2 regions of the Aliihoeflea sp. PC F10.4 genome follow, and region 1 is predicted to be linked to the other one. Evidence: predicted binding sites of a transcription regulator. Region 1 holds the regulator's gene; the other holds the start of a gene.
What was found. The regulator PhoB, encoded in region 1, activates phosphate uptake and scavenging genes when phosphate is short. The targets are predictions, from matches to a motif close to TGTCATNNANCTGTCAT.
Positions count from the first base shown of each region.

Region 2: ACX82Z_RS17310 (1-acyl-sn-glycerol-3-phosphate acyltransferase) is a predicted target of PhoB. The motif match lies at 4,710-4,726, and genes of this name have one in related genera.

Region 1 is NZ_JBTSWH010000001.1:4,283,398-4,290,493, forward strand. Features, by position in the region: gene pstC (phosphate ABC transporter permease subunit PstC) at 1-724, shown strand, start outside; gene pstA (phosphate ABC transporter permease PstA) at 727-2,094, shown strand; gene pstB (phosphate ABC transporter ATP-binding protein PstB) at 2,130-2,942, shown strand; gene phoU (phosphate signaling complex protein PhoU) at 2,966-3,673, shown strand; gene phoB (phosphate regulon transcriptional regulator PhoB) at 3,673-4,359, shown strand; gene ACX82Z_RS21540 (ROK family transcriptional regulator) at 4,383-5,621, opposite strand; gene xylF (D-xylose ABC transporter substrate-binding protein) at 5,769-6,812, shown strand; gene ACX82Z_RS21550 (sugar ABC transporter permease) at 6,914-7,096, shown strand, end outside.
Region 2 is NZ_JBTSWH010000001.1:3,436,540-3,443,635, forward strand. Features, by position in the region: gene ACX82Z_RS17290 (SLC13 family permease) at 1-665, opposite strand, end outside; gene ACX82Z_RS17295 (YggS family pyridoxal phosphate-dependent enzyme) at 743-1,405, opposite strand; gene leuS (leucine--tRNA ligase) at 1,499-4,126, shown strand; gene lptE (LPS assembly lipoprotein LptE) at 4,113-4,664, shown strand; gene ACX82Z_RS17310 (1-acyl-sn-glycerol-3-phosphate acyltransferase) at 4,767-5,663, shown strand; gene ACX82Z_RS17315 (LutC/YkgG family protein) at 5,673-6,341, opposite strand; gene ACX82Z_RS17320 (LutB/LldF family L-lactate oxidation iron-sulfur protein) at 6,338-7,096, opposite strand, start outside.

The DNA of each region.
Region 1 (7,096 bases):
TGCGGGCAGCGGTCAGTATGGCATTTTGCCGCTCCTGTGGGGCACGATCATGGTCGCCGGCATCGCCATGTTCGTGGCGCTGCCAATCGGCCTGATGACGGCGATCTACCTGTCGCAATACGCAAAGCCGCGCGTGCGTTCCTTCGTCAAGCCGATGATCGAAATCCTCGCCGGCATTCCCACTATCGTCTACGGTTTTTTCGCGCTCGTCACGGTTGGTCCCGCCCTCGCGTCTTTCGGCGCATCGATCGGCGTCGATATTCGCGCCACCTCCGCGCTGACAGCCGGCATCGTCATGGGGATCATGATCATCCCCTTCATCTCCTCGCTCTCCGATGACATCCTGCGGCAGGTGCCGCGTGCGATGATCGACGGCTCGGTCGGGCTCGGCGCGACCAAGTCCGAAACGATCAAGCGCGTAGTGCTGCCCGCAGCGCTTCCCGGCATCGTCGGCGCGTTCCTTCTCGCCGTCAGCCGGGCTATCGGCGAAACGATGATCGTCGTTCTTGCGGCCGGTAACAGCCCGTTCCTGCGTGCCAATCCGGGCGAGCCGATTTCCACCGTTACGGTCACCATCGTCAACCAGTTGACAGGCGATCAGGATTTCGCCTCTCCGCAGTCGCTCGTCGCCTTCGCGCTGGGTCTCACCCTTTTCGTGATGACCCTGTTCCTCAACATGGCCGCCCTCTACATCGTCCGCCGCTTCCGGGAGCAGTACGAATAGCCATGACCGATCTCAGCCAGAACACCTCCCCGATGGACGGTTCAGCAGCCCGGCTCAAGCGCATCCGAGAGGGTCTTGGAAAGCGCCACGCCCGCGAAAAGCGTTTCCGCTTCTACGGCATTCTTGCCATTGCTGCGGCACTGACCTTCGTCGCCGTCCTGTTCGTGATGATCCTTTCGAAGGGCCTGCCGGCGTTTCAGCAGGCGACTTTCACGGTGCCGGTCACCTTTTCCGAGGAACTGATCGATGTCGGCCCGAGGCCCGCGCGCGAGCAGGGGCAGTCGCTTGCCGACCTGCGGGCGGCAGACCTTCGCTGGCAGCGTGACGTGACGCTTCTCAACTGGAACCGTGTCGTCGAGGAAGCCGTGCGCAGCCTCGTGCCGGATTCCGAAATCAGCGCGCGCGACCTGCAATCGCTGATCGACAGCGCCGAGCGCTTCAAGCTGCGCGACGCGTTCATGGCCAACCCGACATTGCTCGGCCGAACCGTCGACATGCAACTGCTCGCCTCGGCCAACGCCGACAACTGGCTTAAGGGCAATATCGACCGCGATCTGCCGGACGCTCGCCAGCAATTGCCGGCCGACGCGCGCGCGCTCGCCGACGAGCTTTACGCCGATGGCCATATCCGCATGGCGTTCGCCTGGCACATCTTCACCAATACGGATTCGCGTTCGGCACCGGCCAGCGCCGGTCTTGCCGGCGCGTTCATGGGTTCGCTCTACATGATGCTGGTGGTGATCGTGCTCGCCGTGCCGATCGGCGTCGCCAGCGCGATCTATCTGGAAGAGTTCGCCCCGAAGAACCGCCTGACCGACGTCATCGAGGTCAACATCAACAATCTGGCGGCGGTGCCATCCATCGTGTTCGGCCTTCTGGGCGCGGCGGTCTTCATCAATTATTTCCGCCTGCCGCTTTCCGCACCCATCGTCGGCGGTCTCGTTTTGACGCTGATGACGCTGCCCACCATCATCATCGCGACACGCTCGGCGTTGCGCGCCGTGCCGCCGTCGCTGAGGCAGGCCGCGCTCGGTCTCGGCGCGTCGAAGACGCAGACCGTCTTCCACCACGTTCTGCCCGTTACCTATCCGGGCATCCTGACCGCCACGATCATCGGTGTGGCGCAGGCGCTGGGAGAGACCGCACCGCTGCTTCTCATCGGCATGAACGCTTTCGTCGCCTCCATCCCCGGTTCGCCTTTCGACCAGTCCACCGCCCTGCCGGTCCAGATCTATCTTTGGCAGGGTAACGAGAACCGCAATTTCTTCGAGGCGCGCACATCGGCCGCAATTATCGTGCTTCTGGCGCTCATGATCAGCCTGAATGCGATCGCCATCTTCCTTCGCAGCCGACTGGAGCGCCGCAAATGACCAACATCGCCAAATCGGAGAACACCGACATGAACATGTCTTCCGGTGCCATCGTCGACGCCGCCAACGCTTCCAGGAACCAGAAAGCTGCAAAAGCGCGCGTGACGGCGCAGAACGTCAATGTCTTCTACGGACAGAAGCAGGCGCTGTTCGACGTCTCAGTCAACGTGCCCGACCGCTCCGTCATCGCGTTCATCGGTCCTTCGGGTTGCGGCAAGTCGACCTTCCTTCGCTGCCTCAACCGCATGAACGACACGATCGAGGGTTGTCGCGTCGAAGGCGACATCAAGCTCGACGGGCAGGACGTCTACGATCCGAAGATCGACGTGGTGGAACTGCGCGCCCGCGTCGGCATGGTGTTCCAGAAACCGAACCCGTTCCCGAAGTCGATCTTCGAGAATGTCGCGTACGGTCCAAAAATCCACGGCCTTGCTTCCAACAAAAGCGAACTGGAAGAAATCGTCGTCACCAGCCTGAAGAAGGCGAGCCTCTTCGAGGAGGTGAAGGACCGTCTGCACGAGCCGGGCACGGGACTTTCGGGCGGCCAGCAGCAGCGCCTGTGCATCGCGCGCGCCATCGCGGTCTCGCCGGAAGTGATCCTGATGGACGAGCCGTGCTCCGCGCTCGATCCGATCGCGACCGCCAAGATCGAGGAACTGATCGACGAGTTGCGCGCCAATTACACGATCGCGATCGTGACGCACTCGATGCAGCAGGCGGCTCGCGTGTCGCAGCGCACGGCGTTCTTCCATCTGGGCCTGCTCGTCGAGGAAGGGCCGACGGAAGCGATCTTCACCGCGCCGAACGACAAGCGCACGCAGGACTACGTCACCGGCCGCTTCGGCTGACCGGACGGGGAGAGGGCAGGACCATGGGTGGACATATCGTAGCCTCCTTCGACGAGGAACTCGGCGAGATCGACCGGCTGATCCGCGAAATGGGCGATCTGGCGCAAAGCATGGTGTCTGCGGCGACGAAATCGCTGCTCGACAACGATGTCGCGCTCGCCCAGCGCGTCATATCCGACGATATGTCGATGGACGACCGACAGCGCCAGATCGACGAACGGGCCATCACGCTGATCGCCAAGCGTCAGCCGATGGCGCAGGATCTGCGTGCTGTGGTCGCCGCTATCCGCATGGCGAGCGATCTCGAGCGTATCGGCGATCTTGCGAAGAACATCGCAAAGCGCGTCAACGCGGTCGGTTCGGGCGTCATGCAGCGCAAGTTGTCCCATTCCATCGATACGATGGCCGGGCTGGTGCGCGCGCAACTGGCTGGCGTCATTGAAAACTATGTCGGGCGCAACGCCGACGTGCTTGTCGATCTGCGGGCGGACGACGAGCATATCGACGTTCATTACACGGCCGTCTTTCGCGAACTTCTGACCTACATGATGGAAGACCCGCGCAACATCACGCCCTGCACGCATCTTCTGTTCTGCGCCAAGAATCTGGAGCGCATCGGCGACCACGCGACGAATATCGCCGAAAACGCCTATTACATGATGGTCGGCAAGCAATTGCCGGTCCATCGCCCCAAGCTCGACGAGACATCGATCTCGGGTGATCCGCGATGATGGCACCGAAGATCATGGTGGTGGAGGACGAGGAGGCGCTGGGCGTTCTTATCCGCTATAATCTCGAAGCCGAAGGTTATCAGGTCGAGACGATCATGCGCGGGGACGACGCCGAAATCCGGCTTCAGGAAACGGTGCCCGATCTTCTCGTTCTCGACTGGATGGTGCCGGCGGTTTCCGGCATCGAACTTTGCCGCCGGCTGCGGATGCGACCCGAGACGGAGCGCTTGCCGATCATCATGCTGACGGCGCGCGGCGAAGAGAGCGACCGGGTGAGAGGGCTTTCGACCGGCGCGGACGACTATCTGGTCAAGCCGTTCTCGACGCCCGAATTCGTCGCCCGCGTGCGCGCGCTTTTGCGCCGGGCAAAGCCGGAAGTGCTTTCAAGTGTGCTCAAGGTCGGCGACATCGTGCTCGACCGCGAAGCGCATCGCACCTATCGCGGCCCGCATGAAGTTCATCTGGGGCCGACCGAATTCCGGCTGCTCGAATTCCTGATGCAGCATCCCGGCCGCGTATTCTCGCGCGGGCATCTGCTCGACAGTGTCTGGGGTGAGACGAACTATATCGACGAGCGAACGGTCGACGTTCATGTCGGCCGCCTGCGCAAGGCGATCAATCCGAACGGAGCGCCGGACGTGATCCGCACGATCCGCGGCGCAGGCTATTCGATCAACGAAAGCTGACCTGTTTCAGGCCGGAAGCTGCTCTACCCTGCCGTTTCCTGCATGGCGTTGACGTAGCCCGGCGCGAACAGCTCGTTGTCTACGGCCTCAAGCGCCTTGCGTGCGCAACCCTCCCGTATCAGCGGCATTTCGTCGGCTTCCAGATCGAACGAGATCACCGCGTCGTGCTGGCCGCCAGCAGTCTGTGCGATCGCCTCGCGGATCGCCGGTTCCATGATGTCGAAAGCGTGCGTTCCCGGCCCCACGACCGCAACGGGAGCAGGGTCGATCAGCGCGAAGAGAGACCCAAGCCCATATCCCAGCGCTTCGCCCGCCCGCATGAAGGCCTCGCGCGCCGGGCCGTCTTTTTGCCGTGCCTCGCCTGCAAGCTGCAACATGGTCTCGCGATCGACATCCGCATCGGGTTCGCACTCGTCCTCCTGGCCTTTCGATGCGCGAAGGATCGCATAGTTTCCCGCATAAGCCTCGACGCAGCCATGGCGGCCGCATCTGCACAAGGCCCCGTGCGGCTTGTAGACCATGTGGCCGAATTCCCCGCCCGACGAATAGGCGCCGGTGAAAAGCTCGCCGCGCAGAACAAGACCCATGCCGATGCCGTTCGACAGGAGGATCGTCACGAAATTGTCCCGATACCGTTCCGGCTCGCGGGCCCGCAGCGCAAGCGCGATCATGTTGCAGTCGTTCTGCACGGTGACGGGGAAGCCGAACCTGGTTTCGATGAAATCGGCGAAGGCGATGCCGCTATGCGGCGTAATCGGTGTCCACAAGAGCGTCCGCCCGCCCGAATCGATGATGCCCTGAATGGCCATCGTCATGCGCATGATTTCCGATGGATCGCGCGCGGCGTCGCCAAGCACGCCCTTGATGATCGTGGATACGGCCTCGATCAATTCCTCGCGGGACGCCGTCAGCGTCGACAGGCGTTCATGTCGCTCGCACACGGTGCGGCCCGCATAGTCGATCACGCTCGCCGAAAGCGTGTTGAGAAGCAGAACGACCGCGAGCACCGTTCCCGCGCGAGGTTCCAGTTCCAGCGAGACCTGCGGACGCCCGCGCCGAACCAGTTCCCCGCCCGAGCCCTTTGCCTGCCGCAGAACGCCTTCGGCGATCAGGTCGGAGGCGATGGCGGAAATCGTCGAATGGCTGAGCCCGGTGCGGGTCGCAAGTTCGGTGCGGGAAGGCTGTCCGTCCCGGCGAACGGCTGCAATCACAAGGGCGCGGTTGCGCTTGCGCAGATCGTCGTGGCGTACGCCCATTGTCATCGAAACGATTCCTCCTGAAGGCGTCTTGATGCACCTTTCAAAGGATATTGACACGTCGGAAATGGTGAGTCATTCTTTTTTTCGAGGCTCGAAAAAAAGAGCCTCCCCAACTGAGGAGGCGCCGTTCACGGCGCAGGGAGGAACATCATGAAGACTTTCACAACCGCCCTTCTGGCGGGTGTCGCGCTTTCCATGACGCTTGCAACCGCAGCGAAAGCCGAAGGACTTGTCATCGGCGTTTCCTGGTCGAACTTTCAGGAAGAGCGCTGGAAGACAGACGAAGCGGCGATGAGAGAAGCCATCGAAGCCGCCGGCAATCGATATATATCGGCCGATGCCCAATCCTCGGCCGCCAAGCAACTCACCGATGTCGAGTCGCTCATCAGCCAGGGTGCGAACGCGCTCATCATTCTTGCGCAGGATTCCTCCGCCATCGGGCCTGCCGTTCAGAACGCAGTGGACGAAGGCATTCCGGTCGTCGGCTACGACCGCCTGATCGAAAATCCGGACGCCTTTTACCTGACCTTCGACAATAAGGAAGTCGGCCGCATGCAGGCGCAGGCCGTATTCGACGTGCAGCCCGAAGGCAATTACGTTTTCATCAAGGGCTCGTCCGCCGATCCGAACGCGGACTTCCTCTTCGAAGGGCAGATGGAGGTTCTCAAGGACGCCATCGATTCTGGCGCGATCACCAATGTGGGCGAAGCCTATACGGATGGCTGGCTGCCGGCCAACGCCCAGCGCAACATGGAACAGTTCCTGACGCAGAGTAACAACGAGGTTGCCGCCGTCGTCGCCTCCAATGACGGAACGGCTGGCGGGGCGATCGCCGCGCTCGACGCACAGGGCCTCGCCGGCTCGGTTCCCGTTTCCGGGCAGGACGCGGATCATGCAGCGCTCAACCGCATCGCGCTCGGCACGCAGACCGTGTCGATCTGGAAGGATTCGCGCGACCTCGGCAAGTCGGCGGCGGAAATCGCCAATGAACTGGCCGGCGGCGCGGCGATGACCGACATCGAAAACGTCGTGCAATGGTCGGATGGTCCGAACGGCACCCAGATGAACGCCGTGTTCCTGACGCCGGTCGCCATCACGCAGGACAATCTCGATGTCATCATCGATGCTGGTTGGGTAACCAAGGACGTCGTGTGCCAGGGCGTTTCGGCCGGCTCGGTCGCGGCCTGCGAGTAAGGTCCGGACTTGCGATGCAATGCGCCGCGGTTTGACGAAAGCCGCGGCGTATCCATAAATTGCGATGCGGAGCGCGTTCAGCGCCTGCCATGGAGGAGCCGATGTCGGATACGACATCCCCCACGCCCGTCGAAACGGCCCGTGCATCCGAGCTTGGCTCGGTCGCCCGCTTCCTGAAAGCCACCGAACTCGATGTGCGCATGCTCGGCATGCTGGGCGCATTGGCGGTGATCTGGGCGATTTTCCACGTCCTGTCCGGCGGGCTTTTTCTGACGCCGCGAAAT
Region 2 (7,096 bases), 850 kb from region 1:
ATCATCCAGCGCGCGAAACCGATATCGTAGCCGTAGGTCTGGTTGAGCGCGCCTGCCAGAAGCGCGTTGGGCGGCGTTCCGATGAGCGTCGCAACGCCGCCGATGGAAGCTGCGTAGGCGACACCCAGAAGCAGCGACAGCGGGAAGTTCGACTTCTTGTCCTCGCCGATCAGGCCAACGACCGAGAGCGCGACTGGCAGCATCATGACGACGGTGGCGGTGTTCGACACCCACATCGAGCAGAACGCCGTCGCGATCATGAAGCCGCCGACGATGCGGCTTTGCTGCGTTCCGGTGCGCGAGACGATGTTGAGCGCGATGCGCCGGTGCAGGTTCCAGCGCTCCATGGCGAGCGCCAGGATGAAGCCGCCCATGAACAGGAAGATGATCGGATCGCCATAGGGCGAGGTGGCAGCCGAGCCGGTGGTCGCGCCGGTCATCGGGAAGAGCGCGATCGGCACGAGCGCGGTCGCGGGAACCGGGATCGCTTCGGTGATCCACCAGATGATCATGAGGCTTGCCACGGCGACGACGCGCCAACCTTCGATCGACAAACCCTCGGGTGCTGGAAGGAACATGAGGATCGCAAAGACCAGAAGGCCCGCGAAGATCGGAACGGGGCGCAATGCCGTGCGCTCGTCGTCCTTTTTGCTTGTCTCGCTCACCGGTTGGTCCTTTCCTGATCCGAAGCGTCGGCCCGCTTATTCCGCAAAGAAGAAGGAATCAAGCGATTTGCCAAAGCTCATCGTGTGCCGAATATCGCCGAGCCAACGCGAACGGAAGTCGCGCCGAAGGCAATCGCCGTCTCGTAATCGCTCGACATTCCCATCGAGAGCCTCTCGACGCCAGCCTCGCGCGCCAGTTTCTCCAGAAGCGCGAAATGCGGGCCGGGATTCTCGCCCGCAGGCGGGATCGCCATCAAGCCTTCGATGGCGAGGCCATGGATTTCGCGGCAGCGCGCCACGAAAGCGACGGTCTCGCGCGGGTCGATGCCGGCCTTCTGCTCTTCAAGCCCGGTATTAACCTGAACGTAGAGGCGCGGGCTTTTGCCCTGCCGTTCCATTTCCTTCGCCAGTTCGGCGGCGATCTTTTCGCGGTCCACGGTCTCGATCACGTCGAAGAGCGCGACGGCCTCCTTCGCCTTGTTGGATTGTAGCGGCCCGATCAGATGGAGCTCGATGTCGGAGAACGTTTCGCGCAGTTGCGGCCACTTGCCCTGCGCTTCCTGAACGCGGTTTTCGCCAAAGACGCGCTGGCCCGCTTCGAGGACAGGGCGGATCGCATCGGCGTCGAACGTCTTGGAAACGGCGACGAGCGTGACGGAGCCGGCAGTGCGGTTTGCTTCGCTTTCCGCTTTTCCAATGGCTGCCTTTACCTCGGCAAGGTGGGCGGCGGCATCAGTCATCAGCTTCCCATTTCATCATTTAGTTGAATTCAACCGCGATCCGTGGTGAACACCCGGACGAATTCCCGCACCTTATCCGGTGAAAAGCAGGCCATGGCAACCGAACGATACAATCCGCGCGCATCCGAACCGAAATGGCAAAAGGCCTGGGACGAGGCGAAGCTCTTCGCCACGCAAAACGACGATCCACGCGAGAAGTATTACGTCCTCGAGATGTTCCCCTATCCGTCGGGCCGCATCCATATGGGCCATGTGCGCAATTATGCGATGGGCGACGTCGTCGCGCGCTACAAGCGGGCCGCCGGCTACAACGTCCTGCATCCGATGGGTTGGGACGCGTTCGGCCTGCCGGCCGAGAACGCCGCGCGCGACAACAAGGTCAATCCGCGCGACTGGACCTATGCCAATATCGAGACGATGAAGGGTCAGTTGAAGACGATGGGCCTGTCGCTCGACTGGGCGCGCGAATTCGCGACCTGCGACCCGAGCTACTACAAGCATCAGCAGAAGATGTTCACGGACATGCTGGCCGCCGGGCTGGTCGAGCGCCGCGCCGCCAAGGTCAACTGGGACCCGGTCGACATGACGGTTCTGGCCAACGAGCAGGTGATCGACGGGCGCGGCTGGCGCTCCGGCGCGCTGGTGGAACAGCGCGACCTGACGCAATGGTTCTTCAAGATCACTGCGATGGCGCAGGATCTGCTCGACGGCCTCGATACGCTCGACCGCTGGCCCGAGAAGGTCAAGCTGATGCAGTCGAACTGGATCGGCCGTTCGGAAGGGCTGCAACTGCGCTGGAAGCTCGACCCGGCAACGGCACCACAGGGCGAGAGCGAATTGGAAGTATACACGACCCGTCCCGACACGATCTTCGGCGCGTCCTTCATGGCGATCGCGGCCGATCATCCGCTGGCGAGAAAGGCGGCCGAGACGAACCCCGAGTTGGCCGCCTTCATCGAGGACATCAGCCATCGCGGCACGTCCGCGGCCGAACTGGAAACGGCCGAGAAGAAGGGCTTCGACACCGGCATCCGCGTCGTCCACCCCTTCGACGAAAGCTGGACGCTTCCGGTTCACGTCGCCAATTTCGTCCTGATGGATTACGGCACGGGCGCGATCTTCGGCTGCCCGTCGGGCGACCAGCGCGACCTCGACTTCGCCAACAAATACGGCCTGCCGGTCGTGCCCGTCGTCATGCCCGCCGACGGTAATGCAGCTACGTTCCAGATCGTCGACGAGGCCTATACCGACGACGGCGTGATGATCAATTCGCGCTTCCTCGACGGCATGACGCCGAAGGACGCGTTCGAGGAGGTCGCCTCGCGGCTGGAAAAGACCGATCTTGGCGGTCGCCCGCAGGCTGCGCGCAAGGTGCAGTTCCGCCTGCGGGACTGGCTGATCTCACGCCAGCGCTACTGGGGCTGTCCGATCCCGGTTATCCATTGCGATGCGTGCGGATCGGTGCCGGTTCCAGCCGATCAACTCCCGGTCGAACTGCCCAACGACGTGTCCTTCGACCGGCCCGGCAATCCGCTCGACCACCATCCGACATGGAAGCACGTCAAGTGCCCGTCCTGTGGCGGGGATGCGCGCCGCGACACCGATACGATGGACACCTTCGCCGATTCCTCGTGGTATTTCGCACGCTTCACCGATCCGTGGAACGAGACCGAGCCGACGAGCCTCGACTATGTGGATGGGTCGAAGGGCTGGCTTGCCGTCGATCAATATATCGGCGGCATCGAGCATGCGATCCTGCATCTTCTCTATTCGCGCTTCTTCACCCGCGCGATGAAGGCGACCGGCCATGTGAATGTTGTCGAGGAACCGTTCGCGGGCCTCTTCACGCAAGGCATGGTCGTTCACGAGACCTATAAGGGTCCAAAAGGCTGGGTCACGCCTGCCGAAGTGAAAATCGAGGAAGCCGACGGCACGCGCCGCGCGACCTTGCTTTCCACGGGCGAGGACATCGCGATCGGTTCGATCGAGAAGATGTCCAAGTCGAAGAAGAACGTCGTCGACCCCGACGACATCATCGCCTCCTACGGCGCGGACACGGCCCGCTTCTTCATGCTGTCCGATTCGCCGCCGGATCGCGACGTGATCTGGACGGAAGCGGGCGTCGAAGGCGCGCACCGTTTTGTGCAGCGCGTCTGGCGTCTTATCTCGGAAGCCGCCGAGGCTTTGGCCGGCGTCGCCCCGAAGGCCACTCAGGACGGCGAGGCTGCGGCGATCTCGAAACTGGCGCATAAGACCGTCAAGGCGGTCGGCGAAGACATCGAACGGCTCGGCTTCAACAAGGCCGTCGCGCGGCTTTACGAACTCGTCAACGCGCTTGCTCCACGCCTTCAGGGAATTGGCCCGGCTGACGCTGCCGAAAAGGCTGCTCTGCGTGAAGCGGTCGAAATGCTGATCGCGATGATCGCGCCGATGATGCCGCATCTGGCCGAGGAATGCTGGGCGGCAATCAGCGGCGACGGCATGGTCGCCGAGCGGCCGTGGCCGGCTTTCGACGCGGCGCTGACCGTCGATGGCGAGATCGTGCTGCCGGTCCAGATCAACGGCAAGAAGCGCGGAGATTTGACAATCGCGCGCGACGCGGATCAATCTGCCGTCGAGGCTGCGGCGCTCGCTCTCGACTTCGTGCAAAAGGCGCTCGAAGGCAAGTCCCCGCGCAAAGTCATCGTCGTGCCGCAGAGGATCGTGAATGTCGTTGCCTGATACCGTCCGTTCGCGCCGGCTCGTCACCCTTGCGGCGCTGCTTTCCTTCGTTGCGCTTGCGGCCTGCACCGTGCAGCCGCTTCACGGAAATCCGACACCATCTTCACCGGGCGGAACCGTCAGCGCGCAAATGGCGTCTGTGGGGGTCGCACCTGTTGGGAACCGGGTCAGCCAGGAGGTGCGCAACCATCTGATCTTCCTGCTTTCGGGCGGGGCGGGCGAGCCCTCTGCACCGCAGTATAATGCCCGGCTATCGGTTTCCGTCTCGGATGCGGCCGCCTTGTCGATCCAGAGAGGACGCGACGACGAGCCGACTGCCTCGCTGGTCACCGTGACGGTGAGCTACGTGTTGACCGATTCGACAGGCCGCACCGTCGGTCAGGGACGTCGTTCGGCACAGGCCCCTTATGACGTCTCGGCACAGCAATTCGCCGCATTGCGTGCATCGCGCGACGCCCAGAACCGCGCCGCCCGCGAAGCTGCCGAACTCGTGCGGCTGGCGATCGCACAAAACCTGTCGCGCATTGCTACACGATAGCTGATCGGTGGGAACTTTTTGTTACCAAAGGCATTCTTGTCAGAATGTCATGCGCACGTCATGCCAGTGGGCGACACGACGATGCATGGCGGAGTGCACAGAATGAACTCTCGGCAAACGCCGTACAGTATTAGCTCGCTCGTCACGCATTTCCTTGCTTCAGGAAAGCCGCGCGACCACATCATAGACCAGTTGATAGCGGAACGGGCGACGCGGCTTTCGCAGAACTTCGCCTGGCCCGCTTTGCGGCCGCTGATCTACCGCTATTTCGATTACGATCTGGCTGTCGCGATGGCAGACGAGATCGCGCCTTTGTCCGGTCTTGAGGCGTTCGATTTCCTCAACCGGCTTCTGGCTCTCGATGTCTCCGTCACGGGCCGGGAAAACATTCCGAAGACCGGTGGGTTCGTTCTCGCGCCAAGCCATCCGACCGGCATTGCCGATGGTGTCGCGGTCTATGAGCTGATGAAGCCGATCCGCACGGATCTTTCCATCTTCGCCAACCGCGATGCACTGCGCGTTGCGGCGGGTTTTCGCGACGTGATCATTCCCGTCGAGTGGCGGCAGGGCGAAAAGACGCGTTCGAAGAGCCGCGACACGCTCGAAATGACTGCGCGTGCCTTTTCATCGGAGCGGGCAGTCGTGCTCTTTCCATCCGGGCGAATCGCCTACTGGAACCAGAAGAAGCTGACCGAGCGTCCCTGGCAGCCGAGCTTCGTGGCGCTAGCACGGCGCTACAATGTGCCGGTGGTGCCGGTTCGGATCACGGCGCGCAATTCGGGGCTTTTCTATCTCCTGTCGCGCTATTCGAACGAAATGCGCGACATGACGATTTTCCACGAGCTTTTGAACAAGAAGCGCAAGCCGTTTTCGATCACGGTCGGAAAGCCCGTTTCGCCCGATCTTCTGGCAGGCGACGCCGCAGAGGTCGCCGCGCTTTTACAGACGCACACGATCGACCGGCTTGCAACCGAACCGGATGCAGAATTTTCGCGTTAGAGCTTTTGTCTATCCGCCGACAATGAAGACATGCAGCGCACGCGGTCCGTGCGCGCCGAGCAGCATCTTCTGCTCGATGTCGCCTGAGCGCGACGGCCCGGTGATCATGTTCAACGTGCGCGGCATCAAGCCCTTGCCGAACTTGTCGCGAATTTGCGCGAGGACGGTTTCCAGATCGCCGGCAACATCCTTCGCATCGACCACGACGAGATGATGCTCGGGCAGGAAGTTCACCGTCGTCGGATTGTCCGCGCCCGAATGAAGCACCAGCGTTCCAGTCTCAGCGATGGCACCGAAGGCATGGCTTAGTCCGGTCTCGTCGGTTCCGTCGGACGGGCCGCTTCGCACTTCGAGCGCAGGTTGGCTCGACCAGTCTGCGCCCCGCAGAAGCGCGTCCTCGCCCATGCGGATCGAGGCCGGCAGGTTCTTCGAGCGCAGATAGGATGCCACCGCCACCGGCAGGTCGGCATGGGAGGCAAGACGCTCCGTCGTCGCGAAGACCTTTTGCGCCTGCGCTTCAAACAGATCGATACGGGCGGCGTCGGCCAACTTGCCCCGTTCGGGAATGATGCCGCGCGGTGCACCGCGAAGGCGTTCCTCCACGACCGACTTGCGCTCGCCCGCGCCCGCCTTCAGCGAAGCGCGCACCTTGTTGAGGATCGCATCGCGCGCACTCATCGCGTCGCCTCCTGCTTCAGCGCCTCGCGCTGCGCCCATTGCTGCATGAAGGTCCGGCCCTCGGGAGCCGGCATCTCGCGATATTTCGTCCAGCCGCCGGCAAAGGGCAGCCATGAAAAGCGGTGCTTCATGCCGCTAAGGGCGGAAAGCGCGGGAATGCCGAGCGAGGCGAAGAACCGATAAAGACGCGGGCGCTTTGCGAAGAACGCCCAGCTTTTGAGGCCATAGCGCGCAGCAGCGGGGTTCAGTCCACGCTCGAATTCGCGCTCGCGCCAGTGCCGCATCATCTTTGGCAGCGGGATGCGCATGGGGCAAACGCTCTCGCAGCGCCCGCAAAAGGTCGAGGCGTTAGGCAGATGTCCGCCCTTGTCGACGCCGATCAGCGACGGCGTCAGCACCGCACCCATCGGGCCGGGATAGACCCAGCCATAAGCGTGCCCGCCGACGGCGTGATAGACGGGGCAATGGTTCATGCACGCGCCGCAACGGATGCAGCGCAGCATCTCCTGAAACTCGGTGCCGAGCATGGACGAGCGGCCATTGTCGAGCAGGACGACGTGGTATTCGTCCGGCCCGTCCGGATCGCCCTCGCGCCGACCGCCGGTCGACACCGTCGTATAGACGCTCATTTCCTGTCCCGTCGCCGAGCGCGCCAGAAGCCGAAGAATCTGCGCGGCATCCTCCAGCGTCGGCACGACTTTCTCGATCGAGGCGATGACGACATGGATGCGCGGCAAAATCTGCGTCAAGTCGCC